DNA from 4 places in the Desulfitobacterium sp. LBE genome. Region 1 is predicted to be linked to each of the others. Evidence: riboswitches for the same ligand, from Rfam matches in the RefSeq annotation. Region 1 holds a riboswitch; each other region holds the start of a gene.
The links. A riboswitch is a leader RNA that binds a small molecule or an ion and turns the genes downstream of it on or off. The one in region 1 is predicted to bind glycine.

Region 1 (7,563 bases):
GATAGAGTGAGTTATCCCTTCGATAGCATCCTCTAAAGGATGGGCATAATCATACATGGGGTAGATGCACCATGTGTCCCCTGTATTATGGTGGGTGGCATGGGCAATCCGATAAAGGACAGGATCCCGCATATTGATGTTAGGTGAGCCCATATCGATCTTAGCCCGGAGAACCTTTTCTCCGTCCTTAAATTCACCTTGACGCATTCTCTCAAAGAGCTCCAGGTTCTCGGCCACGCTGCGGTTGCGGTAAGGGCTTTCCTTACCGGCCTCAGTCAGGGTGCCGCGGCTTTTTCTAATCTCCTCAGCGGATAAATCACAAACATACGCTTTGCCCTTTTCGATCAGCAGAACGGCCCGCTTATGCATCTCCGCAAAATAATCGGAAGCGAAAAAGAGGTTGTCCCAGTCAAACCCCAACCACTTGACATCTTCTTTGATGGATTCTACATATTCAGTATCTTCTTTGACCGGATTCGTATCATCAAACCGCAAATTGGTTTTTCCTTTGAATTCGTCGGCCAAACCAAAGTTCAAACAGATGGATTTAGCATGCCCAATATGCAGGTAACCATTGGGCTCGGGGGGAAACCGTGTCGTGATTTCTTCTACCTTTCCCTCCCGTAAATCCTCAAGGATAATGCTGCGTAAAAAATTAGAGGATTTATTCTCGTTATCCACGAATACCAACCTTTCCTAGGGAATCTTATCTCCTACTGTAACGGAAGACCTCTCCAGTAGTGTTACCCGAATTCTCGTCCTTCACCCATTGCTGCTTATAAATGATAGTCTCCCGCAGCCTCCGGCTGATAAAGAAGTTTTTCCACCTTAAAGCGGACGACACCGCCGGGAACCTTCCAGTCGATGATATCTCCTTCCAGATAGCCCAGAATAGCCGTCCCTACGGGAGCAAGAATTGAAATCTTATCCTCCAGAAGATCGGCATCCTCAGGATACACTAAAGTATAGACGGTTTCTTCCCCTGTCTCCAGATCCTTCAGCAAGATTCTGGAATTCATGGTGATGGCATCCCCTGGGATCTTTTCAGAAGGCACCACATCCGCCCCATTTAACTCATGCTCAAGATCTTTTAAGTAATCCTTGTTTTTAGCGCTGCCAAACTCTCTTTCCTTATTGATAAGTTTGAGCAGACGCTCACGGTCCACAGCTGTAATACTGATCTTTCTACTCATTTCTCCTGAACCTTCCTTTTCTAATGATGAATAGCTAAATATAGAGCGACTATCGCCAGATAGCCGCTGTCAAAAGTTTATGTACTTCAAAAAAGGGAAAATCACTAAACCATTCTAATTATATACTATTTCCTATAATAAGTAAATGTTAGGCATATTCCCAAAAATAATTCTTGAATAAAATGGGAGCGGTAATTATAATTATAGATACAATTCCAGAAAATGCGGTGGCAATCTGGAATTTACGAAAAACTGCATAGGAATGCTGGATGAGATTTACGGGAGAAGGGCACGGCCCGCCGAAGAAGTTGAAACTTTCAGGTGACTGGAATAAGTCAGGGACCGTAAATTGACAGCACTCTGGAGAGACTCGATTAGAGCGCCGAAGGGGCAATACAATGACGTGTTGTTAAATCTCTCAGGCAAAAGGACAGAGAAGGAACAGGGACTGCTACAGAGCAATCTCTTACTTTTGTACCTATCGTCCGAATATTCAGAGTCAATCGCTAAGGATTGACTCTTTTTATATATAAATTGCCATCCTTTTGCGGGAGGCTGCCGCAACGGAGATGTGCAGAGAGATGCGAAAAGAGAGATTAAAGGAGGAACACTCAATGGATGCCTTGCATAATTTTATCGTCTGGCTGAACGACTATCTCTGGGGCCCACCGATGCTTGCTTTGCTTTTTGGCACGCACTTATTCCTTACGTTGCGTACTCGTGGTATTCAAAGGCATATTTTTAAGGGGATCAAATTATCTCTTACGAAGGATCCTGATGCCAGCGGCGATGTGAGCCAATTCGGAGCTCTGACCACCGCTCTCGCCGCTACCATCGGAACCGGTAATATCGTCGGGGTAGCTACGGCCGTGGCTTTAGGCGGCCCCGGTGCCGTACTTTGGTGCTGGCTCACCGGGGTATTCGGAATTGCCACCAAATATGGGGAGGCCTTATTGGCGGTGAAATACCGGGTTAAAACCGCTGACGGCACCATGCTGGGCGGTCCTATGTATGCTTTGGAAAGAGGCCTGGGCCAGAAGTGGCTGGCTGTACTCTTCTGTATCTTTACTTCTATTGCCGCCTTTGGTATTGGCAATATGACTCAGGCTAATTCTATTTCCGGCATGCTGAATTCTCAATTTAACGTCAACCCTATCATTACCGGTCTTCTCTTAGCTTCCCTCACCGGAATTGTAATCATCGGCGGAGTGAAGTGGATCGCCCGGGTCTGTGAAAAATTTGTCCCCTTTATGGCGATTGCCTATGTCCTTGGTTGTATCATTATCCTGATTATAAACGCCTCCTATGTCTGGCCCGCCGTTGTCTTGATCTGTGAATCGGCTTTCACCCCCACTGCAGCCGGCGGCGGATTCGTCGGTGCCAGTATCATCATGGCCGCCCGTTACGGAATTGCCCGGGGTCTTTTCTCCAATGAATCCGGTTTGGGTTCCGCCCCCATCGTCGCTGCCGCCGCTCAAACCAGGAATCCTGTCCGTCAGGCTCTCGTCTCAGCCACCGGTACCTTCTGGGATACCGTTGTCGTCTGCTTAATGACCGGTCTGGTCGTGGTCAGCAGTGTCCTTAGCAACCCGACCGCCGCCGAAGGGTTAAAAGGCGGTGATTTAACTTCTATGGCTTTTAGCCAGATTCCAGTAATTGGCCCTATCGTTTTAACCTTCGGGCTTTTGACCTTTGTTTTCTCTACCATCCTGGGCTGGTCTTACTATGGTGAAAGAGCTGTGGAATACCTCTTTGGCAAAAAAGGCATCCTCCCTTACCGCCTCCTCTGGGTTCTCGCTGTTTTAGCCGGTTCTTTGGTCACTCTGCAATTCGTCTGGGATTTGGCGGATGCAATGAACGCTATGATGGCTATTCCCAACCTTGTGGCACTCCTTCTTTTAAGCGGAGTTATTGTCTCGGAAACCAGGAAGTATCTATGGGAAGATCGTCTGGATGAAGCCTCTGATGAGCCCATCCCCGTCATTCAGAATAAATAAGCTCTCGGTGGAGCTCAGTCTGCTCAATGATAGTTTTCGCATAGATGACAAACTACGAGACACCTCTCCCTTGCGGAGAGGTGTCTCTCTGTGCCTTATCCTATCCCATAGAACTGGGGAGAATTTCTAGCCAGTAGTTATCCGGATCATTGATAAAATAGATCCCCATGGCTTCATTTTCATAACAGATGCAGCCCATTTTTTGATGGTGTTCATGAGCTCCCTGGAAATCATCCACCGTTAAGGCCAGATGAAACTCATTATCGCCCAGATTATACGGTTCTGTTCTATCCCTTAACCAGGTAAGTTCCAAGGCATGAGCGGTTACCCCATCCCCCAGATAAATAATAATGAATTCCCCGCTCTCCGGAGCTATACGCCTGACTTCCTTTAACCCTAATGCCTCTTCGTAAAATTTAAGACTTTTCTCCAGGTTCAGCACATTGATATTATTGTGTGTAAATTTAAATTTCATGGCCATCATCCCCTTCGTTTATTTTAGACACGCTTTCTTTTCCGAGAATTAATTATCGACGAGACTCTCTATTGTCTTGCATATTCATCCATATTATAGTAATTTTTTATAGAGAACACAATCTTCCGATCATTTTAGATGAGGTGATTTTTATGAAAGCTCCCCTCGAAAAGCTAGGACTTCGTATTGAGTATATTCAGCACAGTGGTTTCATCGTGGAAACCGATAGGGAGTTCCTTGTCTTTGACTATTATCAAGGTCAAGTCCAGTTGCCCAGCCATAAGCAGATCACTGTTTTTTCCTCCCATGTCCATCCGGATCATTACAATCCTGAAATCTTCCAGTGGCAAACCCACTATCCTAATACTCACTATATCCTCAGCTCGGATATCCAGGGCCACCCTCAACTGCCTCCAGGCCAGGAGAACCTTACTTTCTTATCCCCTTATGAAGAAGTTCATCAGCATGACCTGACCATTAGAACCTATGGGTCCACCGATGCGGGTGTTTCCTTCCTTGTGGAACTGGGCGCAAAGGAAAGGCTCCATCTCTTCCATGCCGGAGACCTTAACTGGTGGCACTGGCGGGGAGAACCCGAAGCAGATATTCTGTGGGCAGAGAAAATGTTCAAGGAAGAAATCGCCAAACTCAAAGAAGAGCGGATCGATATTGCCTTCTTCCCTGTGGACCCCCGGCTTGAACAGTCTTCTTGCCTGGGAGCGGAGTATTTTATTCAGGAGATCCATCCCCAAATCCTTGTCCCCATGCATTTTTGGGATGATTATCCCTCCATTGGCTCCTTTGTCGAAAAAATGACCGCTTCCCCTACAGCAATCTTAGACATCAAGCAAACCAATCAGTGCTTTGCCCTCTAAGCAGGGGATGGCGATCCGCTCAGAGGGAATTCACCCAGATACTCAATGGGATCCAAGGATACTATCCCTATGGATTCAATCATCACCTCAATAGAGCGAAAATCTTTTAAGACCTCTCCCAGCACCTTAGGAATATCCTCCACAGCCGTTTCCATGGAAAGGGTGCAATGGGGATGCCAGATCTGGGGTTTGTAATAGTCCCACCCCTGCTCCTGCCAAGCCGCCAAAGCGGCATGGAGCATTCCATGAACTTGAAACAGATCATGAGTCAAGTTAGGGGTCAAAAAGATGGTTCCTTTATGAAGAGGGAAAATCCCTACTTGAAGAAATACCAACTCAAAGGAAGGAACAGCTTGAGCCAGAGTCCCCAATATTTCCTGAGCCTTGGTCAAGTCCAGATCATTATAGATAGCTAAAGTGATATGGGGCCGGCCATTGGTGCAGGACATGCATTTGCCCAGATTCAGGAGAGCTAATGACTCCCATAGCCTCATTATCGATTGTTCCGCTTCTTCATTGAAGTAGAGATTAATTGCATAGCTCATTCCATACCTCCCCATAGATTATTGCTTCCTTCTACTTTAAAACCCCCGCAGGATAATTGCAAGCCCTGGACAAAAAGCCAGATATTCCGCACCCGCGGGAATATCTGGCTTAACTTCTTTAGTTCTGACTTCTGAATTACACTTTGAACCGTTTGATTTCTTCTTGTAATCTGCTGACGCTTTCCTTAGCTCTGAGAATCTGCTCTTTAACTTCAGTGGATTTGATGCTTACTTCTGCCGACTGATTGGCAATTTCCGCCGTGCCGGCGGCACCACTGTTGGCAGCTTGGGCTACCCCGCCGATGGCATCGGAAATATTTTGGATAGACACCAGAAGCTGCTCCGTGGTAGCACTGAAATCGGCCACCAGCTCATCGACGAAATTGGCATCTTCGCTGTATCGCTCTGCCACATCCAGCATGACTTGATAGTCATTATTGACATCGACAGACATGAAAGACAGCAGCCCATTGGAGCTTTGGGAGAGGTTATCGACAGCACTGGTCACCTTGGTGGTAACCTCCTGTATTTGCATAACCGCTCCTTTGGATTGTTCGGCAAGTTTTCTGATTTCCTCTGAGACCACCGAGAATCCTCTGCCGGCTTCACCCGCCCTGGCCGCTTCAATGGCGGCATTCAGGGCCAGCAGGTTGGTTTGCTCGGTGATCTGCATGATGGCATCTGTCAATAAATCGATTTGACTGACAACCTTGGACTCAACAATCGCCTTTTCCAGCTTGGCCTGGGTCTCGACAAAGATATCGGCGGCTTTCTTCTGGGCTGTATGGACATTTTTCTTGGTATCTTCCGCTCTCCGGGTGATTTCCTGGGATGAGACTGCCCCCTGTTGGGATTTGCCGGCGATCAATTGCACTGCTTTTTCAATTTCCTGGGTCGTTGCCGACATTTCTTCCGATGCTGCCGATGTTTCTTCCGTACTGGCCGCCACATCTCCGGTAGTAACAGAGATCTCTTCCAGGCTTTTGCTGAGATCCACTACATTATCCATGACAGCATGCACTTTTTCTTCGATAGCCACCGATTCGCTCTTAATACTGTTGACCAACTGCTTAATCGAATTCTTCATATGATTAATGGCGTTGGTGATAGCCCCCACCTCATCTTTTCTGGCCAGAAACCTTGAGTCGATTTCCTGGGAAAAGTCCCCGTTTGCCACAAGCTCCAAATACTGAGCCGACTTTTTGATGGGTGTGGTGATTTTATTGGCGGTTATGGTAATCAAAACCGTGGTGAGCAACAACATGACAACTGAGACTATGAGCATCATTAAGGCTACGCTGTTTGCCCCCTGGGTTAACTCACTTTCGGACATTAGGGAGGCTAAAATCCAATCTGTTCCATCAACTTTATGGGGATTAACTATGTATTTTGCTCCGTCAATCATGACATCAAAGGGGGTTAAATCATCAGACCCCAGCTTGTCCAGTCCGGCAATATTAATTTCCCCTAATTGTTTAAAATTATTTTCGGGGTTATTTCCATCGGCCAAAATGATTCCTGAAGTGTGAACAATCATAGAATAGCCGGTTTCCCCAGTCTTCATTGAGTTTAACATATCGCTTATGACAGACTGCTGCACATCAATTCCCAGGGTTCCGACCAACTTACCATCGGCATCTGTAAAGGAGCGAACATTGCTCGTAATCATGGTATTGGACATGGGATCAAGATAGGGATCTGTTCTGACAATGGCTCCCTTGCCGTTTAAGCCGGTTTTATACCAGCCTTTCTCAGGAGGATAGAACTTCTCCACAGGTATGGGGACTTCCGGCCACTGCAGGTAAGAGCCCTCTTCCGTTCCGAAATAAACATACATTGTCCCCGGATGGGTGGCGGCATAATGCTCAAAAATTTCGTAAATTTCCTGCTCCACGCCACCATTTTGCGAAGGAGTCATTTGCACCTTTTCCAGACTGTTGACGTATGACGTAATATTGCTCTCCGCCGCTGCCATAACCAGGGGATGAGTGGCCATCATATTGATATCTTTATCAATCTGATCATAAAACACTTTAATGGCTTGCTCCGCTATTTTCATCTGTTCATTTGAGTAATTGATGTAATCTTCTTTCGATTGCTGAGTTACCCCATAACAAGTAATCCCACCAACTATAGCTAAGGCGAGTAAAACAATTATGATCGAAATGGTTAAAAATTGGGTTCGAATACTCTTGAATTGCATCACTTAATCCTCCATATTAAAAATTCCACCGGTTGCTGGCCTAAGTTAAGGCGACGCGCGAACTATTCTGACAGCCGTTACCGTCACACAGGCCCTTGGGATTGCAACAGCCAACACTTATGCCGGTTGCAAGTCCATGTGAACACTTTCAAAAATTATGGTACGGATTTTTCTATCTATACAATGATTGCACTGGATAAACGAAGACATGGAAAAATGTGCCTCAACATCCTTCAAAGGAGGGAGGCACGCTACTGATTGGTCAGGGCCCGTTT
Region 2 (7,563 bases), 1.3 Mb from region 1:
GGTTTTCTGTCACTCATACCGGCCTTATGAGTGATTATGTAGAGATCGGCATCCAGCCTTATAGTGAAGAAAGTGCTCAATACCTTTATGATAGGTTCGGCAAGGAAAAGGTGAAAGTGGTTGAAGGAGAATTCGCTTCGCCTTTAGCTGCAGCTGCAGGTGGAGCTGAGCCGGCTGTGAATCCTCTGGCTTCCGGTGGGGAGACAAGTAATGAGGCGCAGGCTGAGGGTGTTTCCGCTAAAAGTGACGAGGCTCAAGGAGAAGGTTCCGACGCTATGCTTTATGGATTAGGTGCTGCGGTAGTTCTGGGAGGAGGGGCTTTTGGAGTAAAGCGCACTCTTTCCCGGAGCAAAAAATAATCCCAGTGAAAAGAGTAAAAGAAATGGGGATGGAGATACTCTCTGTTAAGAAGAACTACCGAGGTGATGCACAGTGTTTAAGAGATTCCTGATTATTTTGGCTTCAGTACTTTTACTGGCGGGTTGTGCGGTCAAGACGCCCCAGGATCAAAATGCTGATCTGGATAAACCCGGGCAGCAGGTAGGGACGGATTTGCCGGTCGGGGACCAAGGACAGACAGGCCCTGGTGTAGGACAAGGTAACGAGACAGAACAAAGTGCCAGCCTGGGAAACATCCATCTGGGCGATCCCTTCAGCCAGGCAGAGAAAATCTTGGGCAAGGACTATCAAGAAACTTTCTATGATGAGCCTGGGCATTTCCCTGAAGCCTGGTACAGCAGAGAGTATAAGCAAGGCATCAGGCTCATTGTCGGAAAAGATTCCGGCAAAGTGCTGGAGATTGACGCTATTGCCGCGGACTTCGCCACCAACCTCGGTGCCAAGGTAGGAGATACCGCTGAGAGAATTAAGGACGTGTATGCTGACAAATACAAACCCTTTGAAAGCAGACATGGTGAAGGACCTCTGGAAGGCTTCTATCTGCTGGAGGATGGTCAGCTCATGATCTTCGACTATAACAGGGAAGATAACCAATTGGTCAATACGAATGTGAAGCCGGATTCTAAGGTGGAGATGATCAGGTTGACCCAATCTCAATATCTGGATTAAAGGCGATAAACAGGCGAAAACGCATCCGCAATTTGGGATGCGTTTTTGTTTGGAAACCAATCCGCCAAACCATAATATATTAAAAATAGGGGAGGGGAGAGAGTTTTCACGATCTATTCAGCATTACGCCCGGACAGCCTGGCTCCCAGGTCAAAGGCTTGCCGGCAATCCTGAGGGAATCGCTCTTGGCGCACCTGGGCTTTATGCTGCTCATTAAATCGGGAGGATGCATAGTTGGAGTAGTTGTCAAACTGATAGGTATCTGTGGCCAGGAGATATTCGGAAGGTCCATTAAGGAGTTCGAGGCTGCGGGCATTGGCTTTAAAAACCGCTTCGTAACCAAGCTGAGGCAGGAAATCTTCGGGAACATTCATCGTGTAGATAAAACCTGAGGCCACTTTTCTTGGGAAAACAGTACGCTGGCCTTCATTATAGGAAAGAAGGGAGAAAAACAGCCGCTCCAGGAAGGAGCGCATTTCTCCGGTGACATTGCCAAAGTAAATGGGCGAACCCAGCAGCAGGGCATCGCACTTCAGCACTTCTTTCAAAAGGGGGGTCAGCTCATCTTTAAGGACACAATGCCCTATCCGGCTGGAGTTCTTGCGTTTGCACCCAAAGCAGCTGATGCATCCTTTATAATTCAGATCATAAAGATGAAACAGGTCTGTTTCGGCACCTACAGATTGCGCTCCTTCAAGGGCTTTATGCAATAATGTAGCCGTGTTCCATTGCTTGCGGGGGCCGCCATTAACAGCAATAACCTTCATAGTCAATACCTCAACTCCTTATGTTAATGGGTTTGCTTAATTGAGCAGTAATTTGCCTTCACTCCTATTATATTAGGGAGAGTCTTAAAAACAAAGGTTTGCAATTATGAGCAAGGATGTTTATAATACTGAAAAGAAGTGAATAACTGGATGAGGTTTTCAGGAGAACAGGGTAAGCTAACCATGATGAACTGAAAACGGACAGAACTCTGGAGAGTTCCGCAAGGACGCCGAAGGGGCAAGACAGCAAAGCTGTTCAATCTCTCAGGCAAAAGGACAGAGCGCATAGTTTGTGAACGATGCTAAGGCAGGCGATAACTGCCAATAAGCGGGTTCGCAAATGCTCGTGTACCGGAGTCAAACTTAAGATTTGGCTTTTTTTTATTGGTGAAAAGAAAGGAAAAAAAACAAAAAAGAAAAGGGGTAAAGAAAAATGAGCTTAGAACCAACCCGTGATACGTCCAATCGCGTGATTATTTCCATCTTAGGCAAGGATCAAATAGGAATTATCGCCTGGCTGACCGGGCGCTTAGCTGAAAAATCCATCAATGTACTGGATCTCAGTCAAACCATTCTCCAGGGTTTTTTCACCATGATTATGATCGTGGATGTTACTCAATCCACGGCCTCCTCCTTAACCGAGCTCACCAAGCAATTGCAAAGCGAGGGAGAAGCCCGGGGCTTAAAGGTCAATGTCCAGCATGAAGATATTTTTGAATTCATGCATCGAGTATAGGGGGGATTATAGTGAAAATGCATCTGGCTCCTCAGGAAATACTGCAAACCATTGCAATGGTGGAAAATGAGAATTTAGACATCCGTACCATCACTATGGGCATAAGTCTGTTGGACTGTGCCGGAGATGATGTACAACAGGTGGAACAAAAAATCTACGATAAAATTACCCGTCAAGCTGAGCATTTAGTCAGCGTAGGGGAAAGCTTAGCCGCTCGTTACGGCATTCCTATTGTCAATAAAAGAGTCTCGGTAACTCCGGTGGCCCTTTTAGGCTCCAACTTTAATCCCGAAGAAATGGTCCGCTTGGCTAAAGCCTTAGACAGAGCGGCCAAGACGGTGGGGATTAACTTCCTGGGAGGTTTTTCCGCCCTCGTTCAAAAAGGCTTAACCAAGGGAGACCGCTCCTTAATTGAAGCGATTCCCCAAGCCTTGGCGGAGACAGAGTTTGTCTGCTCCTCGGTGAATATCGGTTCCACCAAATCCGGAATCAATATGGATGCTGTGCTGAGGATGGGGGAAGTCATCCTGGACAGCGCCCGGCGGACAGCGGCTCAGGATGGCATCGCCGCAGCCAAGCTCGTGGTCTTCTGCAACGCCCCGGAGGATAATCCCTTCATGGCCGGTGCCTTTCACGGAGTGGGAGAGCCGGAGGCGGTGATCAACGTGGGGGTCAGCGGTCCCGGCGTCGTTGCCCATGCCGTCAAGAAAAGCCCCCAGGCGGATTTGGGAGAACTGGCCAACCTCATTAAACGAACCTCCTTTAAGATTACCCGCATGGGAGAATTGATTGGCAGAGAAGCTTCCCAAGCTTTGCAGGTTCCCTTCGGCATTGTGGATCTTTCCCTGGCACCGACCCCGGCTGTGGGAGACAGTGTAGCAGAAATTCTTGAGAACATGGGACTGGAACGCTGCGGCGCCCATGGGACCACGGCTGCTTTAGCCCTGCTTAATGATGCGGTGAAAAAAGGAGGAGCCATGGCATCCTCCCATGTGGGCGGTTTGAGCGGAGCCTTTATCCCTGTCTCCGAAGATGCAGGCATGATCGAAGCCGTGGAAGTCGGCGCCCTGAGCATTGAGAAGCTGGAGGCCATGACCTGTGTGTGCTCGGTGGGATTGGATATGATCGCTATCCCCGGAGATGTGGAACCGGAAACCATCGCCGGGATTATCGCCGACGAGGCTGCTATCGGCATGATTAATAAGAAGACAACCGCGGTACGGGTGATACCGGCCATCGGCAAAAAGGTGGGGGATCGGGTTGAGTTCGGCGGACTGCTGGGCAGCGCCCCGGTGATTAAGCTGAACCCCTTCTCTTCCCGTGAATTTATCCGGCGGGGCGGCAGAATTCCTGCCCCCATAACCAGTCTATCCAACTAAAATTGTCCTTTGCTGAAAAAGAGAATTGGAAAGTGATTCCAATCACGTTTTTTTAGGGTAATTCAGGTTAGAATAAGTCATAAGCAAATGATTGAATCATAAGCAAATGGCCTGCAGGAAAAAGGGGGATTTTATAATGGCACAAATTATGAAAAATATTGAGTTTTCCCAAGTTCTGGACCTGAAAGAGCTGATTACTTACCAACAGGGACAAGTGATCAGCCGCACCCTTGCTCAGACTCCTATCGTCAGCATTACCCTATTTTCCCTGGATGAGGGGGAGGGAATCAGCACCCATACCACTTCGGGAGACGCCATGGTGCAGATTCTGGATGGCGAAGCGGAAATCACCATCGGGGATAAGCTGTTGACTGTAAAAGAGGGAGAGACCCTGATCATGCCCTCCGACGTTCCCCACGGTTTGGAAGCCAGGAAACGGTTTAAAATGCTTTTGACGGTGATTAAGTACTAGGAATAATATTTTGATGAGGCAGACGCGCTGGTCTGTCTCTTAGCTAAAGACGTGGGGATGTAGCTCTAGCACTGTGGGAAAGCGCTTGCCTCGCATGTAAGAAGTCGTGGGTTCGAATCCTATCATCTCTATCATGAAATAAATGACGGTATAATATCTGACCATTTTTAGGTATGTTCAGATTTATACCGTCTTTGTTTTATTAACAGATATGTCTACAAAAAGCATAAAACGAATTCTTAACCATGCCAATAATATCGGAGTTCCTGTATTAAAAATGGGAATTATCTAGTGATGCAGATAAGCTAACTGCTATAAAGATAAATTAACCAGTAAATATGAACGCATAATATTCTGGCATATCTTTCGACTAGTGTAGCTCTTATTGGTTTAGCCTGGATTATTGTTTAAGTTTTAAGTAAAAATATGGTATAATAAGACGAGGTGGTTTTAGGTGAGAGATTTAGAAAAATTAATTGATGAGGTTAACGGCTCCATGGCGATGGAAGGAATGCCACTTACGCAGTCTGATAAGGATAGAATCAGATATTGTGCAGGAAATGATAAATTGGTTGAGAAAACCATAGCTGAACTCGTTAAAAAGCATACAGCTGCCCACGACTATGACCATGAACAACAATTATGATTACAGTTATGAATGGGATCACAAATATTGCTATCCCCATTCTAATGTGCTGATAAACAAGCTGAGAATTGAGGATGCGGAAAAACTGCGCATAGCAGAAAGAGAAATCACCTCTTTGCGAATTGCAAATGCCAAATTAAACGTTATACGAGGTGATTTTGATCTGCTTCATTTGAAAACGATCCACAAGTATGTATTCGGCGATGTTTACGAATGGGCTGGCGAACTTCGATGCGTTAACGTGGCAAAAGGCAATATGTTCTGCAACTATCAGTTTATTGAACCAAATGCCCATATACTATTTCGGAAATTAAAAGAAGAAAACTACCTTAAAGACGTCCCCCGAGATGAAGTTCCACTTCGTTTGGCGTTCTACCTTAGCGAGATTAATGCCCTACACCCTTTTAGGGAAGGTAACGGTAGAGTGCAAAGGCTCTTTATCGAATATCTGGCTGAAAACATAGGTTATCAAGTGGACTTTTCTCAAGTGACCGACAAGCAGATGGTTGAAGCAAGCGCTGCTTCTTTCTTGTGTGATTATGCTAAAATGAATGAGATTTTGATGGCGATAACCGAACCTCTTTCTGAATAACAAATATTAACAATCAATCAAGCACTATTTTGAGGGTGCTTTAAGCACGGACCGGGAGAGCGCTTGCTTCGCATGTGAGAAGTTGTGGGTTCGAGTCCCATCATCTCCATCCCAAAAGACATACCTTGTCATATATTACTATCTGGAATTCGTCTGTGCGAGTCTTTTTCGTTTTAGGGGAGGGGTTCCTGTGATAAAGCAAACCAAAGAAAGCTTAGACATTTTATTCCGGTGTAAAAAATAAAAAATCTGCCACAATATATGTGACAGAAATGTGAATTTCTTTGATTTCTTGTACTTAATATACCATAAAATGAGAAAAATTTCAAGCCTTGTACTGAGTAGGCTCCAGGTGTATTAAGTATATGAGGTGATTAAAATGGAACAGAAAAGTGTAACGGCACTGGTCAGCACATTTTCCAGGGCATACCACGCAGAGAACAATGAAGTGAAAATTTTTAATGACAGTATGGCAAGGCTCTTCTTAAGCGAAGAAGAATACGGACAAATATCGAAAAATATGGCGGAAGGTATTGGATTTTTTAATCCGTCCTTTAAAGGGACACCGGATGAGGCTTTAAGATGGGTAGTGGATAATCAACTATCTCCTTCACCCCTTGGCAGAGCGGCATTTACAGAAAAAGCACTTTACGCTGCAGTGTCAAGCGGCGCAAGACAGTATCTGATTCTGGGTGCAGGGTATGACAGTTTTGCCTATCGCCAGCCTGCTTGGGCTAAGGGAATACAGATTTTTGAGATTGACCACCCAGCTACGGCAAAGGATAAAAGGGCTAAACTGGAAAAGGCCAAGCTAACCATACCCGATAATGTCCAATATATTACGGCCGATTTTATGAAACAAGAATGGCAGACCGCCTTGACTCAAAACATTAAATTTAATAAAAACCAAATCAGCTTTTGCAGTATTTTGGGCGTTGTCTATTATCTTTCCGTGCAAACATTTGTAGATCTGATTTTGGCGCTCAGTGCTCTTTTACCTGTGGGTAGTTCTATTGTATTTGACTATCCTGATGAAAACACCTACACCGACAAAGGGGGAGAACGGGCAAAAAAACAAGCGATGTTGGCAGCGACGGCCAATGAAAAAATGCTTGCCGGCTATTCTTATGAAGATATGGAGAATGTACTTTCCTCCCACGGGTTCTTGATATATGAGCATCTAACGCCTGGGGAAGTGACAGGACAATATTTTGAAGCCTACAATCACGCCAATCCTTTGCATCCGATGACTGCATTTGACAATGTGAATTATTGCCTTGCGGTAAGAAAATAAGCATAATCTTCAGCTTGAAAAGACTTTTTCCACTATTGTTCTCCAAAGACATACTTTCTCACAAGGAGGGTATGTCTTTTCTTATAAGATAAAGCGCAGTATTATGGATTCAGCGTTCGCATCCAAATCACATAGACAACAAAAATTTTACAAGGAGAAATATCAATGGATATAAACAAATTTGTAACTCAGTACTGGAATCATATTGCTACCCAGAACGAAGAAGAATTACCAAAGTATTTTCACGAAGATGCCTGTATCCGATGGCATAATACAAATGAGCAATTTAATGTCAAAGAATTTCTGAGAGCCAATTGTGATTATCCTGGAAGCTGGAGTGGCGAAGTTGAACGAATAGAACACATTGGCAATAGTGTGATTACTGTTACACGTGTTTGGTCAAAGGAAAATTCCTTTCATGTGGCTTCATTTTTTGAGATGAGCGAAGATAAGATAAAGGTCCTGGACGAATACTGGGGTGATGATGGCACAGCTCCTCAATGGAGAATAGATAAAAATATAGGCAAGCCGATTCGATAAGCTAGAGTTTGTTTTGGCAAAAAAGAGCAGGATAATCCTCATCAGGCGTTAAATATTGTATACATGGTG
Region 3 (7,563 bases), 840 kb from region 1:
CCGGCGGGGAAACCTTCCTGGCCTCTTTATCTTTGGCGTTAGCTCTGTCCGCCCAAATTCAGCTTAAAGGAACGGCCCCTTTAGAGTTGTTTTTCTTGGATGAGGGCTTCGGAACTCTGGATGACAACCTCCTGGAAGTGGTGATGGACTCCCTGGAAAGGCTCCACCATGACCGATTATCCGTGGGCATCATCAGCCACGTGGATTCGATCAAGAACAGAGTGCCCGTCAAGCTCATGGTCACACCTGCTCAAGCCGGGCTGGGCGGGAGCAAGGTGGCCATCGAAGTCAGCTAGCTTCTCGAGCCCCAGTTTTTGGTGAGTCTGGCCACAACCCCACCCAGAATGATCAAGGCCAAAATATTGGGGATGACCATTAAGCCGTTAAAAAGATCGGCCAAATTCCACACCAGGTCAACCTTGAGGGCGCAGCCAACACCTACAAACACAGCAACCAGTATGGCATAAAAAGGAACTGCTTTTTTTCCGAAGAGATACTTTACATTGGCCAGACCGAAAAAGTACCAGCCCATAATTGTAGCAAAAGCAAAGAAAAGGACACAGATGGCAATAATGACATAGCCGAATTGACCAAAGACCTGGGCATAAGCAGCCTGAGTCAGTTGAATTCCAGTGACGAATTCACCGTTGGCATCGGCAGAGCCCAATACACCTGAAGTTAAAATGGCCAGAACAGTTAAGGGCAGTAAAACAATGGTATCGATAAAAACCCCCATCATGGCGACAAGGCCTTGATCACAAGGGTCTTTGACACGGGCCAGAGCATGGGCGTGAGGCGTTGATCCCATACCGGCTTCATGGGTGAACAAGCCCCGGGCAATGCCGAAACGGATGGCCTGCTGCACGCTTACCCCCAGGACACCCCCTAAAACCGCCTGAGGATAGAAGGCGCCCACAAAAATATCATGAAAGGCAGGGATAATGTTAGAGAAATTTGCGCCGATAACTACAAAGGATGCCAAAGTAAAGAAAACTGCCATAAAAGGAACCACTTTTTCCGCAACGGCAACAATACGCTTAACACCCCCCAGGAAAACCAGCAAGCAAATAAGTGCCAATCCTATCCCGATGATTTCTGAAGGAATCCCGAAAGCGGTTTCCATGGCCCCGCCCACAGAATTGGCCTGAACCATATTGCCCATGAAGCCAAGGGCCATGATAAGCAAAAGGGCAAAAACAGCGGCAACCACCCTACCGGTCCGCCCCTTGATGGCGGCGCGGATGTAATAGACCGGTCCGCCCACCAGCTCGCCGTTTTTCGTGGTTTTATAACGCTGAGCAAGAGTAGCTTCGGCATAAATGGTAGCCATGCCTAAAATTGCACTCACCCACATCCAAAATACGGCGCCGGGGCCGCCGGATACCATAGCGGTAGCCACACCCGCCAGATTTCCTGTACCAATCTGGGCGGACACCGAGGTGATCAGAGACTGAAATGAGGTCATGCCTTCCTTATCGCTGGCTGCATTACCTCTCAAAGTAATAGAGCCGAAGGTTAGCTTAAAGCTCTGTTTGAACAGGCGAAATTGTACCCCTTTGGTAAGAATCGTAAAATAAATGCCCACACCACAAAGAAGAAGAATTAAAAAGACATCCCATAATACTGCGTTGATGCTGACGACTAAATTAGAAAACCATTCCATGCTGAACACTCCTCCTGATGCATTGTTTGTTGACAAATAAAAGAGTCAAACCATAAGCATATGGTTTGACTCTGGATACGCGCAAAAAGGCCCAAAAGTACTTGAGCACAGATTCTCTGTTCTTTGGCCTGAGAGATTAGCCCGAGGAATTCGAGCCTTACACCTTCGGCACCCAAAATGGGATTCTCCAGAGTTACATCCATTCATAGTCCTCACCTGAAATACCAGGCACCTGAGAGTGTTACTCCTTCGGCAGGGCGCAGCCTTTTTCCTACAAACTTCATTTGTCGATATTATGTTGTGTTTCTATGTAACATCATATTTCAAGATGCTATCACATTATTAAAGTTAAGTCAAACAGAAGTTACTTAGCTTTTGAAGGTGGATTGGGCGGATGAAAACAACCCATAAAAAAGGGCGTAAATAGTTTTGCGACGCCCCCGTTTCTTGGAGTTAAACCAAGATTCGAAACCGGTTTCGAATCTGGCAAGCCCTTCCTCCAACATACCCTCTCAAATCATCTGACCGGGTGTTGACCAGCCAAATTCTGGGGCTGGCATTCCGGGCAGAAATACACTGAGCCCCCCAGGTAGCTTTCCTTAAGGATTGTCCCGCCACATTGCTCACAGTCCGTTCCTGCTGTATTCTTTGACATCTTTGTCTTGTATCCCCCGGAAACTCCGAACAAATCTTTTTCCGTGTCACGGCCGCCAAGCTTTGCCATCTCATTCAGCACTTTCATAACCGCCTGAAGCAGCTTATCCCGTTCCCTTTCAGCCAGGGTGACTATTTTGCGTTTCGGATGGATGCCCGCTTCAAAAAGAATATCCTGCAGCGTACCGTTGCCGATGCCGGGAAAACGTTGCTCCGTGGCCAGAAAGGCCTTGGCGCTGAGGGTTGGTTTGCTTTCTGAAAAGAGGCGGAGGTAATAATCGGGGAAATCCTGGGCAAAGGGGGAGATAGAGTTCCTGCTGGCCAGGTAATAGTGATTGTCATAGCTGCCGTCGTGCGCAAATATTCCGCCGTACATGGCCACCGTAAAAACCAGGGCCTGCCCGTCGTCCAGCTCCATCATCAACTGATAATTCCCCGGGGCTTTACCGGCCGGCATAAGACGGAGATTCACCCCGTCGTTGACGCACAGTCTCCGGCCATTGTCAAAAATCAGTTCCGCGAAGATGCCGAATCCCTCGGCCCCGGCAATCCTGCTGCCGGAAAGTGCCTTGTCATATTCTTCGGGTTCGCCGCTATACCAGCAGAATTTATGAGCTTTTGTGGGGGGCCATACTTTCAGGATACGCCGGTTTTTCACACTTTCGTTCAGCTGCCTGGTCAGAGTGAGGACTTCGGGTAACTCCAGCATAACTTTACTCCCTTCCTGCCTGATAGTCTATATTGCTCTCTCGGGCACACTTGAACAGCATGCCGTAATTAAGCCTGCGCAGTTTTCCGTTCTGGATAAAGTTGGTCCCGCACTGACGGAAAGAAAAGCTGACGTTATGCCGCATACACTGCTCTCTGACCGCCAGGGCCCAGTCATAATCAAAAGGTCTGGCATTGCGGTCATATTCCCCGCCCACGACGACTAACTCAATGTTCTCTAAATACTTTTCAATATCTATCGCCTCAAGCATGGGCTGAAGGGCGATATTTTTGTGTTTGATAGGCAGCTTTGAAAAAATTTCCAGACGTTCATCCGCAGTTTGCTGGTTTTCCACCGTACAGCCCACCGTGACATTCTCATACCCCTCACCCCAGTCATCGGGAAGGCACTGGGAAAAGCGCTCAATCCTCTTAGTGAGAAAAAGAAAGTGCAGATCAGGGCGCTCTTTCATCATGCTCCAGCATTCATTCCGCCAGGGGTCAGCCTCCTCAAGGAGGAAGTCGGTTGAAAAACAGCAATAAACAAGCTGCCCGGATTTCATGATGTAGTGGCCTTGTTTGTTCACAGCCACAGGGGCGTTGAATTTGGCGGACTTCACAATCAGATTGGTGTCCATCCCTCTTTTGATGTCCCCTTTATGGATATAACAGAATTTACAGCCCTCACTGTAGCGGTGACAGCCCCGCCATGGATTCCAGACAGCCACAAGTCCAACTCCTTACCTTATTCCCGTGAAATATTCCCATTTAATATGGATTTTATTTTAATGCAATATAGATTTTGATCTCCGCCACGCCGTTTTCATTGCTCAGGTACTCTTCAAAATCACCGGTAAAGCTTCTCTCCAGAGGCAGTGCCCAGATTTTATCCCATGCCTCTGCTACGTCTTTGACAACATCGCCCTTGATCTGGAATACGGCGTAGTTGCCGGCGGGAATGATTTTTTCGACCAGTTGGAGATTTTCGTTTTTCGTCACTTCGGCGCCTACGGTGACATCATAGGATGTTTCGTCATAGCCGGAGTACAGTCCTAGGCAGTAGGGGTTCGCCTGGTTCTGAATGGACGCCCAGATTCCATCCTCCATGAATTTCTGCCATAAACCGCCGATTACCTGCTGGCATTGGGGATCGGTGTGTGAAGTTCTTGCCGTTACACCGACAACGATTTTCTCTGGAAGGGTGACGATTTCATAGTTCATAGTGATTACCTCTTTCCATATTAGTTATAGGGTAATCACAGTATAGTCCGGCTAATATGACAACAGTATGTCATATTAGGAATAGTTTTTCAAAGAATTCTGCAACCGGCGCTTCATTTCAGCAATGGCTTGTTCAGGTGAAAGAATGGTACAGTATGCTCCGAAAGAGGCGGCATAAGCGCATATGGTGGCGATGTCCGGCAGATAAAGCTGGCAAACAAAGTCGCCGTTTTCATTGATTTCATAGTGGCTGATTTCGTCATAAACCCGGAAAGCCACTATCTTTGAGATAAGCAGTTCGGTTTTGATGTAAGAGTCCGCGTCAAGCTTCTGCCCCGCAAAGATGGTTTCCGGTGTTTTCATCTCAAAACCAGTGTTGGTTACCGATAGTTCGGTTATTCTCCTCAGTTTGAAAAACCGGTAATCCTTGCGCAGGGTGCAGTAGCCGTAAAGATACCAGGCCGCCCCCTTGAACACAAGCTTCAGCGGTAAGACCTCACGGAGCAGTTTTTCCGCTTTTCCGCTGGCGTACATAAAGGTAATTATTTTCTTTTCGATGATGGAGGTTTTGATGTTCTCAAAATTCGCCTCATCATTTTCAAAATGTCCCCAGGATGAAAAGTCAACCTCGATCCAGTCGGTATTTTTGGCACCCAGCATACTGGTGAGCTTGCTCAGGGCCGTTTCACCTTTGGAAAGATTGACGGCGTTGAAGGCTTGCAGAGAGGAGAGAATTTCACTTTTCTCCTCTTCGGTGAGAACCGCCTTGTTGAGGATAAAATCCGGCAGCAGGGAAATGCCGCCCCCCTTGCCTTTGCTCATATAGATGGGCATACCCCCCTGAGCGAGGATTTCCACATCACGATAAATGGTTCTGGCCGAAACCTCAAAGCGTTCCGCCAGCTCCGCCGCAGTTACAGTCCGTTTTTCCAGAAGGATGTAGATGATTTCAAACAATCGATTAATCTGCATAAATGCTCCTGTCAATATCATTTGCCGGTTTGTTTTCGCCAGATAATACTTATGCCACATCATACCATGTTCTAAAGTTCATTATATCTTTGGACTATACAATAAGCAAATTCAGTGAAGTCTATGCGCATTGACAACACTCCGAATTTCTGTATAATTTTAAAGGTAATCATCTCAAATTAACAGTTATTTTGGAGGATAATACACCTTATGTATGCTTCAATGCGGCTTCGTAAATAAGGCGTGCGGAATAAGAAAGGTCGGTAGACGATTTTCCCTTTCTTAGATTCTGTGCGCCTTTTTTCGACTCCAATGAAGCGAAAGAGGTGTATTTTTTATGTCCAAAAACAAAAAACAGGGGCAAAAGCTGCCCCTTTGGGTATCCCAAAATTTTTTGACCAGCCATCGAACCATTATTAAACTGCTTGGCCGGACCACCATCGGCATCCATGATCATGTCCTGGAAATTGGCCCTGGAAAAGGCCATATAACCCGTCTGCTTGTGGACAAATGCCGGAAGGTAACCGCTGTGGAAATCGATGCCAGGCTGTATGATAAACTTCTTGAGAAGTTTAAGGGTACGGAAAATCTGCATCTCTACCATCAGGACTTTTTGCAATGGCGGCTTCCCGCTTCCGGAGCCTACAAAGTCTTTGCCAACATCCCCTTTTGTCATACTACCGCTATTCTCCGCAAGCTGACGGAGAGCAGGAATCCCCCTACTGAGGCCTGGCTCGTTATGGAAAAGAGCGCAGCCAAACGTTTTATGGGAAAACCCCGTGAAACCCTCAGGTCTCTCCTGCTGAAGCCTCTGTTCGATCTGGATATTGCTTACTATTTTCAGCGGGAGGATTTTCATCCCAAGCCTGGTGTGGATGTCGTTCTGATTCACTTAAAGAAGAAAACGCAGCCCGATATATCGCCCGCCCAATGGCGCCATTATGAACGTTTTGTCGCCAACGCCCTCCAAGGAGGCGGAGCCGGGCTAGGGCGCATGTTTAGCAAAAGACAATTGAGCCGGGCTTTTCGGGAAGCAACGATTCACGGTTTTGTTTTCGGTGAAATTCTTTATGTTCAGTGGCTTTGCCTTTTCCGATGTTACTGCAAACATGTTCTCCGCATCAGAGAATAGAGCTCCACACCAGGAGTCTACAACCTGGTCTGATATATTCTTGAGCTTTCTCCCCGACCATTTTACTATTCTCATTAGCCCAGCATTTCTGAAAATACCGAATGGCTTCGTCTGCCATAAAAACTTTATTTTGGTTACGTCAGTCTGCTTATTCAGTATTACTCCACTTCCTTGCCATTTCTATATAAGACGGTCTTATCGGCAAACTCAATGACAATGTTGCTTTCAAAGTTGTCAATCTCACGCCAATATTCCGGAACACCTACGCTAACTGAGCGATCACCGGAGTCGAAAAGGTTGCGGAGAAAGGTGGTCCGGATAATTTTATAATGATAAGCAGCATTGTCTCTATCTTTGAAAGTCGGAGAGGATGCTTCAACCATTTCAATATTACGCCCTCTAATAGTTACTTGAAAAGATTTAAGTCCTCCCTGCATAGTCACCTCTTCTGTCCAGATTTGGGTTTCTGAATAATTGACCGGAAGCTCAAGCTGGTAAAGATAAAGGCCGGCCATAAATAAAACCGTGATAATAGCGGCTGTCATAATGGAAACCCAAAGCTTCTTGCGATGCCATGTCTTTCTAATTCTCTTCAGATGTGTAGCATCGGTATCTGCCGCCAACTTGATGGGTGTCTGCATTCTTTTCAGTTCATTGCCGCAGTTTTCGCATTCTGACACATGTTCCTCGATCAGTGTTTTCGTGTCAGCACTTACAACACTCTCGATATAGAGGGGCAGTATGTCTTTAATAATATTACAATTAATCCTTTTCATCCAATCCCTCCAGAGTTTTTAATAGTTTGTTCTTGGCACGATAAAAGGTCACTCTTGCCCAGCTGGCATTTTTGTTAAAGATCAGCCCGATCTTCTCAAAAGGCAGTTCACCAAAAACCCGAAGAGAAAAGACCTCTTTGTAGGGTTCATCCATATCATGCAGAATCTGATGGATTACAAAGGCTGTATCCTCATCCATGATCTGCACCAACACATCAATTCCATGATCCGGGACATCTTCTATAAAGGGTTCATTGATGATGGCCTTGCTTCTTTTGTAATGGGTGTAATATGTATTGCGCGCTATGGCAAAAATCCATGCCCGGATGTCTTTCGAACCATCAAAGGTGTCGATAGCTTTGATAGCTTTGAAGAAGGTCTCCTGGGTAATTTCCTCTGCAACTTCTTCTGAGGAGGAAAGACTTTTCAGGAATAAA
Region 4 (7,563 bases), 1.2 Mb from region 1:
GTCATAATAGATCAGGCCCCCCACAGCGTGGATGATTTCAGCGATTTCCAGGATGTTTTCATCAAACAATCCCAGGGTGTTAGGGTTGGTCAGCATCAAGGCAGCCACTTCATCATTGGCCACCTGGCGCAAGGCCTCGATGTCCACCCCTCCCCGCTCATTGCTGGGCACCTGAACAATCTCATAGCCGGCCATGGCCCCTGTGGCCGGGTTGGTCCCATGAGCGGAATCGGGAACAATAACCTTCCTGCGCTTAACATCCTGACGGTGGTCATGGTAGGCCTTGATGATCAGAATCCCGGTCATCTCCCCATGGGCACCGGCAGCGGGCTGTAATGTAAAGGCATCCATGCCGGTAATCTCGGCAAGTTCCTCCTGGAGTTCAACCATCAAACCCAGGGCACCCTGAGTTAATTCTTCCGGCTGATAGGGATGAATCTGACTGAAGCCCGGCAAGCGGGCCAGTTTCTCATTAACCTTAGGGTTATATTTCATGGTGCAGGAGCCTAAAGGATAGAAACCCGTATCCACTCCATGATTGAAGGAAGAGAGCCGGGTGAAGTGACGGACCACATCCACCTCGGAAACTTCCGGCAGTTCAGGTTCCTTATCTCTTAAAAACTCTTGAGGAATCAGCTCCTCGAGAGGAATTTCCGGCACACCGCAGGAGGGCAGGCTTACCCCTGTTCTCCCTTCCCTGCTTAGTTCAAAAATCAGCGGTTCCAAGGCTCTCATTTTATCTCCCCCATTCCGGCCACCAGCCTGTCAATATCTTCCTTGGTCTTGGTTTCTGTTACGCAGAAGAGAAGATGCTGATCCAGCTCAGGGTAGAAGCGGGAAAGCTCCAGCCCGCCGATGATCTTATGGCTTAAAAGAGCTTCATTGATTTTGCGGGGACTGACCTCAGTCTTGATCACAAATTCATGGAAGAAAGGACCTTGGAAAGCAAGGCTCATGCCGGGAAGCTTGCCAATCTCCTCAGCCCCGTAATGGGCCTTCTGCAGATTAAGCCTGGCCATCTCCTTTAATCCCCGTTTTCCCAATCCCGAGAGATGAATGGTAAAAGCCAGGGCACAAAGGGCCTCGTTAGAACAGATATTGGAGGCTGCTTTTTCCCGGCGGATATGCTGTTCCCGGGCCTGCAGAGTGAGCACATAGCCCTTCTTGTCGTTTTTATCTTTGGTGGCGCCTACGATCCGACCCGGCATCCGACGTACATATTTTTCCCGGCAAGCCAGAAACCCCAGATAGGGACCGCCGAAGTTCAGGGGATTGCCAAAGGGCTGACCCTCGCCGACCACGATATCCGCCCCCAGCTCCCCGGGAGATTTAAGCAATCCCAAAGACACCGGATTAACCGCCATCACCAGCAGTCCGCCCTTGGCATGAGCCATTTGGCCGATCTCTTCAGCTTTTTCGATCATACCAAAGAAATTAGGGCTCTGGAGCAGAACCGCCGCCACCTCGGTATTCAATACTTTTTCTAAAGCCTCAGAGTCTACAGCTCCCTCCTGATAAGGGATCTCCAGGATTTCCACCCCCCGGGGAAGCAGATAGGTCCGGAGGACCTCCCGGTATTCCGGATGAATCGTTTGGGGCACCAGGACTTTCTTTCTCCGGGTGGCGTCACAGCTCATTAAAGCTGCTTCGGCGAGGGCCGATGCCCCATCATACATGGAAGCATTGGCCCCGTCCATTCCGGTCAGCTCACAGACAAGGGTCTGGAACTCATAGATGGCCTGCAAGGTCCCTTGGCTGATCTCCGGTTGATAAGGGGTATAGGCCGTATAGAACTCCGAGCGCAGCAAGAGCTGATCCACATAACTGGGGATAAAATGCTCATAAGCCCCCGCTCCCAGATAAGAGGTATACTCTTCCACCGTTTTATTCTCTGCAGCCAGCCTGCCCATATATTTTACCAGTTCCAGCTCAGACAGCCCTTCCCGAATCTTCAATTGGGCCTGGCGCCGAACGCTTTCCGGGATATCCGCAAAAAGCTCTTCAAGGGAGCCCACGCCAATCCGGGTGAGGATCTGTTCCTGCTGGTCCACCGTGTTCGGCACATAATTCATTTATTGGCCCTCCTCCGCAAGAAACGCCTCATATTCCGCGGCTGATAAGAGTTCATCCAATACCGTCAGATCATCCACTTCCACCTTAATCAGCCATCCCTCACCATAAGGATCATCATTGAGAAGTTCCGGAGAATCCAGCACCTCTTGATTATAATCGATAACCTTGCCACTGACCGGAGCAATCATATCCGACACGGCCTTGACGGATTCAACGGTTCCAAAGGCCTCCCCGGCCACCACCGTGGTATCGTTATCAGGCAGCTCCACAAAGACCACATCTCCTAAGCTGTCCTGAGCGTGAGCCGTAATCCCCAAAGTCACAGTATTTCCTTCGACCTTAGCCCACTCATGAGATTTGCTGTACTTTAATTCTACTGGATTCATACTATCATCCTCCTTATTTTGCGGGGAAAAGGAACAGGTCCCTAACCCCATTTAATCGTGTTTTTTAACATCCCCAGTGCTCTGTAGCACTTAAAACCTGCCTTGCCCGGCGAGGACGATTTTCGCACCGCTTTACCCCTGCCGTTTGTAGAACAGTGAAGGAATAATCCGGGCTTTAACGGCTTTCCCACGAATGATCACAGCCAAGGTTTCCCCTATTTGAGCATACTCCGGGGGAATCAAGCCAAGGGCAATGTTTTTGTTTAAAGTAGGTGAAAAAGAACCTGAAGTAATAAAGCCGATTTCTTTACCCTCTTTCTGAAGGGGATAATGGGAGCGGGCTATGCCCCGTTCGATCATTTCCAGGCCTACCAACTTTCTCGGCACTCCCTTTTCCTTCTGGGCTGATAACGCCTCTTTACCGATAAAGTTATCCTTCTCCAGCTTGACAAAAAACCCTAGTCCAGCCTCCAAAGGTGTGATATCCGGCCCCAGTTCATTGCCGTATAAAGGCAGCCTGGCTTCAAAACGGAGAGTATCCCGGGCGCCCAGACCAATGGGCTGAACTCCTTCCGACCCTCCAACCTCGAGAATTCTTTCCCACATCCGGGGAGCATGCTCGGGAGGCAGGTAAATTTCAAAGCCGTCTTCCCCGGTATAACCTGTCCTGGAAATCAGGCAAAGGACTCCGTCCACTTCCCCATGCTTAAACCAATAGTAGTTGATCTGTGTTAAATCCATACTTGTCAGCTTTTGCAGGATTTTCTCCGCCCAAGGGCCTTGCAAAGCCAATTGAGCAAAGTCCCCGGAGCGATTTTCCAGACTTATTTCGAAGCCCTCAGCTTGAGCCTGCATCCAGGCAAAATCCTTATCCGTATTGGAGGCATTGACCACCAGCAAAAAATGCTCCCGGCTATAACGATACACCAGCAGATCATCCACCACACCCCCAGCAGAGGTGCACATGGGGGAATACTGAATCTGGTTATCCTGAATTCGCGACACATCATTGGTCAATAGGTACTGCAAAAAAGCAAGGCTATCCTTTCCCTTCAACTCCACCTCACCCATATGAGAGACATCAAAAAGCCCCGCTTTGCTGCGCACGGCCTTGTGCTCCTCAATGACTCCGGCGTATTGAACCGGCATTTCCCAGCCGCCGAAATCAATGAGCTTCGCACCGGCCTGGCGGTGCTGCTCATACAGTGGTGTTCTTTTTAGTTCCGTCACTTAGGACACCTCCCTAGAATTGAGTATTAACCAAAACCGGAAAAAACATTATTGAACATAGGGAAAATAAAGAAATGGGTAAAATAAAAAAACAGAGAATAGCACGTCGCGCTACCTCTGTCCTTTGACCTGAGAGATTTACCCTTTGCTTGCGGGCTACCCCTTTGGTGTTCTCCGCTGAGAAGCTCTCCAGAGTTTCGTCTTCCAGCAGTACTTTTGCCTGAGAGTTTCCCTTTCTGAACAGGCGACATTCAGGAAGTTTCTCCTTCGGCGCTCAGGATGTTGAGTCTCTCCTACTGGAATCATTCGAAGCCATATGTATTTTTACCTGATATAGATTGACTATATTTACCTGCTTTTATTATAGTCAGCAAACCGATTTTCGTCTACACAAATATCCCATTTATACTAAATAATTAAATGTACAATTGCCTATCCTATCCAATTGCCATCATCCTTGACAAACCACCGATGATTATTTCTTACAGCTTGTGGGCCAGCTCGTTTAATTCAGTGCCGACCTGCTGCAGCTCCTCCACCATCTGAGCAATCTCCTGAGTGGCCTTAGCTTGTTCTTGAGCTATGACATTGTTTTGAAACACCCCATTGGCGATCTCTTCCATGGTATCCTGAAAGGTGCTCAACAAATTATTGATTTCATTGGCTGAACGGTTGCTTTCATCGGCCAGCTTGCGCACTTCTCCCGCCACTACCGAGAATCCTTTTCCTTGTTCTCCGGCACGGGCCGCTTCAATGGCCGCATTAAGCCCTAAAAGATTGGTCTGCTTCGACACCCGGCGAATGAATTCGGTGACACCTTCCGTGGCCTTAACATGCTCTTTGGCATTCTGGGCTACCGTAGCCACAGTCTGGCTCACCCCCGCCACCTCTTCCGAGGAAGCCGCCATTTCCTGGATAGCCCCAGCCGCTTGTTCCAGAGCCTCTCCCATCCTCTCCACATGAGCCTTGAGAACCTCTTTCAGCTCCTCATCCCGGAGTAAAAAAGCAATCATCGCCGCTGTGACCTTCGCTACAGGACTAACGCTATCCAAAGGGCCGGCCACGCCAAAGGTCCCCAGCTTTTCCCCCTCGAGGACAATAGCAATGTTCATGCCTTCCCGTTGTTTTCCCTGAGAATTCATTTCATCTTCCGCAGTGATTTTAATGTCTTGGATAGAGGTCGTCATGATGCGGTGTGCACCCGCATGGGCAATGCCAACCCGCTGTTTAGCCGAATCGGCGATAATGGTCCCCGCAGCGTCACAAACAATGCCATGAAACCCACTTTCGGTATAAATCAAATCCACAATCCGGTTGGCCAGACTTTCTGTAAGCCTCATTCTCTTCACTCCCACCTCTGCAGGTCTTAATTTGAGCATTTAATTCAAAATCCCAGAAGAAAATCAAGTGTAATTTAGTACCTGATCCTAAAAATTAGACAAATAAATCCACTGGTTTTCATCACTAAATATAATACTAAGTATTCAAACTATTGTCCATGGATTTGCCCTTAATAATAAACGTTATCGTTTTAGATACATTAAACAAGACTTGAGCAGATGGTACCGCCCAAGTCTTGTTTAATGGAAATATTGAAGAAATGCTATTTTTTAGAGATGGCTTACAACAGAGGCACAGCGGGGGCAGAGGGTGGGATGCTCCTGATTCTCCCCAACTCCTGTATCGTAAATCCAGCAGCGCTCGCATTTTTCTCCTGCCGCCGAGTTAACGGCTATACCGAAACCAGCCAGGTCTTCTGCCATGCTCAGGCCCTCAGGCTTCTCTTCGCCTGCACTATGGAGCTGAACTGCCGAGACGATGAAGATTTCCGACAGATTGGGAATACCTCTTAAGAATCCTTCCAGCTCAGCATTGGGATACAGGTCTACCTGAGCTGTCAAAGGATGATTGATCAATTTATCCTGACGGGCTTTTTCCAAGGCTTTTGTTACCTCGGAGCGGACCGCCAGCAGAGTATCCCATTTTTTCTCCAGCGCTTCATCCAGCCATTGCGGAAGGGCCTTGGGCATTTCCTCAGTTTGGACATGGGAACCAGCGGGCACCCCTGGGACATAAGGCCAAATCTCATCCGCCGTATAGGTCAGCACCGGCGCCATCAAGCGGACCAGGGCATTGAGCACATCGTAGAGCACGGTCTGAGAGGCGCGGCGCAGAGTGGAATTCTTTCCTTCCACATAAAGCCGGTCTTTCACGATATCCAGGTAAATAGCGCTTAGTTCCACAGCGCAGAAGTTATGCACCGAATGATAAACCCAGTGGAATTCGTATTTCTCGTACCCCTGCAATACCCGCTGGGTCACTTTGCCCAGCTGCAGCAGAGCCCAACGGTCAATCTCCGGCAAATCCTTGTAAGCCACCCGGTCCTTGGCCGGATCAAAATCATTGAGATTGCTCAGCAGGAATCTTAAGGTGTTGCGGATCTTGCGATAGGCTTCGGACATTTGCTTCATAATCCGCGGTGATACCGCCACATCGTTCTTATAATCGGCGGCGCACACCCAGAGTCTTAAGATATCCGCCCCCATCTCCTTCGTTACCTGCAGGGGGTCCACTCCATTGCCCAGGGACTTAGACATTTTGCGTCCTTTTTCGTCCACCAGGAAACCATGAGTCAGAACTGCCTTATAAGGAGCTTTTCCATAAGCGGCTACCGATGTGGACAAGGAGGAGTTAAACCAGCCCCGGTGTTGGTCCGATCCTTCCATATAGAGGTCGGCGGGCCAGGCGAGCTCCTTCCGTTCCATCAAGACGCTGGTATGGCTGGTTCCGGAGTCGAACCAAACATCCATGATATCTGTCTCTTTGCGGAAAGACTTACCACCGCAGGCACAGGTGAATCCTTCCGGCAAAAGTTCGGCGGCGGGACGGAGAAACCAGGCGTCAGACCCTTCCTCACGGAAGATCTCCTGAACCTTGGCAATGGTCTCATCGCTAATGATCTCTTTCCCGCAATCCTCACAGTAGAAAATGGGAATGGGAACCCCCCAGGTCCGTTGCCGGGAAATGCACCAGTCTCCCCGATCAGCTATCATGTTATAAATACGGTCCTTGCCCCAGGAAGGAATCCATTGCACCTTGTCGATTTCCTCCAGGGCCGCTTTGCGGAAGCCATCGATGGAAGCAAACCATTGCTCTGTGGCCCGATAGATAATGGGGTTATTGCAACGCCAGCAATGAGCATAGCTATGCTTTATTTTATCCTCATGAACCAAGGCGTGGAGATTCTTAAGATCTTCAATGATCACCGGGTTCGCTTTGTCCACTTTCATGCCTGCATAGGCCCCGCCCTCAGCGGTAAACTTCCCTTGATGATCCACAGGGCAAAGCACAGGCAGCCCATATTTTTTACCCACATTAAAGTCTTCTTCCCCATGTCCGGGAGCGGTATGAACACAGCCTGTTCCTGCTTCCAGGGTAACATGCTCTCCCAGAATGAGTACAGAATCCCGCTCGATGAAAGGATGCTTACAGATAACACCTTCCAGCTCTTTGCCTACGAAACGCTTTTCCACGGAGAGTTCAAGGTTCCAAAGGGAACGCAGGCTCTCCAGCATCCCTTCAGCAACCAGCCAATGCTCCTTCTCCACCTGCACCTGGACATAGCTGAACTCTTCATGCAGGGTAATGGCCAGGTTGGCAGGCAAAGTCCAAGGGGTAGTGGTCCAGATGATGACAAAAGTGTTTTCATCAGTAAGGATCCCTTTTCCTTCCTTAACGGGGAACTTGACATAGATGGCATGGGAGGTCTTCTCAGCATACTCGATCTCCGCTTCCGCCAAAGCCGTTTCACAAGAAGGACACCAGTAGACCGGCTTTAAGCCTTTATAGATGTATTTCTTGCGGGCCATTTTAC

Region 2: it holds a riboswitch for glycine, as region 1 does, so the genes downstream of both, DESLBE_RS11005 (ACT domain-containing protein) here and DESLBE_RS17120 (sodium:alanine symporter family protein) in region 1, are expected to answer to the same signal.
Region 3: it holds a riboswitch for glycine, as region 1 does, so the genes downstream of both, DESLBE_RS13120 (sodium:alanine symporter family protein) here and DESLBE_RS17120 (sodium:alanine symporter family protein) in region 1, are expected to answer to the same signal.
Region 4: it holds a riboswitch for glycine, as region 1 does, so the genes downstream of both, gcvT (glycine cleavage system aminomethyltransferase GcvT) here and DESLBE_RS17120 (sodium:alanine symporter family protein) in region 1, are expected to answer to the same signal.

What each region holds. Positions count from the first base shown of each region.
Region 1 covers NZ_VLKD01000001.1:3,589,499-3,597,061, reverse strand. The annotation lists gene DESLBE_RS17130 (glutamine--tRNA ligase/YqeY domain fusion protein) at 1-681, opposite strand, end outside; gene rnk (nucleoside diphosphate kinase regulator) at 777-1,193, opposite strand; glycine riboswitch at 1,544-1,637, shown strand; gene DESLBE_RS17120 (sodium:alanine symporter family protein) at 1,808-3,190, shown strand; gene DESLBE_RS17115 (VOC family protein) at 3,291-3,674, opposite strand; gene DESLBE_RS17110 (MBL fold metallo-hydrolase) at 3,818-4,540, shown strand; gene DESLBE_RS17105 (2'-5' RNA ligase family protein) at 4,537-5,085, opposite strand; gene DESLBE_RS17100 (methyl-accepting chemotaxis protein) at 5,222-7,288, opposite strand.
Region 2 covers NZ_VLKD01000001.1:2,319,126-2,326,688, reverse strand. The annotation lists gene DESLBE_RS11020 (hypothetical protein) at 1-359, shown strand, start outside; gene DESLBE_RS11015 (hypothetical protein) at 433-1,068, shown strand; gene DESLBE_RS11010 (flavodoxin family protein) at 1,182-1,835, opposite strand; glycine riboswitch at 2,035-2,125, shown strand; gene DESLBE_RS11005 (ACT domain-containing protein) at 2,269-2,571, shown strand; gene DESLBE_RS11000 (PFL family protein) at 2,583-3,950, shown strand; gene DESLBE_RS10995 (cupin domain-containing protein) at 4,087-4,422, shown strand; tRNA gene DESLBE_RS10990 (tRNA-Ala) at 4,476-4,553, shown strand; gene DESLBE_RS10985 (hypothetical protein) at 4,877-5,068, shown strand; gene DESLBE_RS10980 (Fic family protein) at 5,046-5,660, shown strand; gene DESLBE_RS10975 (class I SAM-dependent methyltransferase) at 6,040-6,954, shown strand; gene DESLBE_RS10970 (nuclear transport factor 2 family protein) at 7,120-7,494, shown strand.
Region 3 covers NZ_VLKD01000001.1:2,749,491-2,757,053, reverse strand. The annotation lists gene DESLBE_RS13125 (SMC family ATPase) at 1-296, shown strand, start outside; gene DESLBE_RS13120 (sodium:alanine symporter family protein) at 293-1,663, opposite strand; glycine riboswitch at 1,770-1,864, opposite strand; gene DESLBE_RS13115 (DNA-formamidopyrimidine glycosylase family protein) at 2,181-3,026, opposite strand; gene DESLBE_RS13110 (DUF5131 family protein) at 3,031-3,753, opposite strand; gene DESLBE_RS13105 (GyrI-like domain-containing protein) at 3,806-4,246, opposite strand; gene DESLBE_RS13100 (YafY family protein) at 4,322-5,218, opposite strand; gene erm (23S ribosomal RNA methyltransferase Erm) at 5,556-6,350, shown strand; gene DESLBE_RS13090 (zf-HC2 domain-containing protein) at 6,509-7,126, opposite strand; gene DESLBE_RS13085 (RNA polymerase sigma factor) at 7,113-7,563, opposite strand, start outside.
Region 4 covers NZ_VLKD01000001.1:4,800,787-4,808,349, reverse strand. The annotation lists gene gcvPB (aminomethyl-transferring glycine dehydrogenase subunit GcvPB) at 1-735, opposite strand, end outside; gene gcvPA (aminomethyl-transferring glycine dehydrogenase subunit GcvPA) at 732-2,072, opposite strand; gene gcvH (glycine cleavage system protein GcvH) at 2,073-2,459, opposite strand; gene gcvT (glycine cleavage system aminomethyltransferase GcvT) at 2,592-3,689, opposite strand; glycine riboswitch at 3,888-3,995, opposite strand; gene DESLBE_RS27365 (sugar diacid recognition domain-containing protein) at 4,172-5,029, opposite strand; gene ileS (isoleucine--tRNA ligase) at 5,300-7,563, opposite strand, start outside.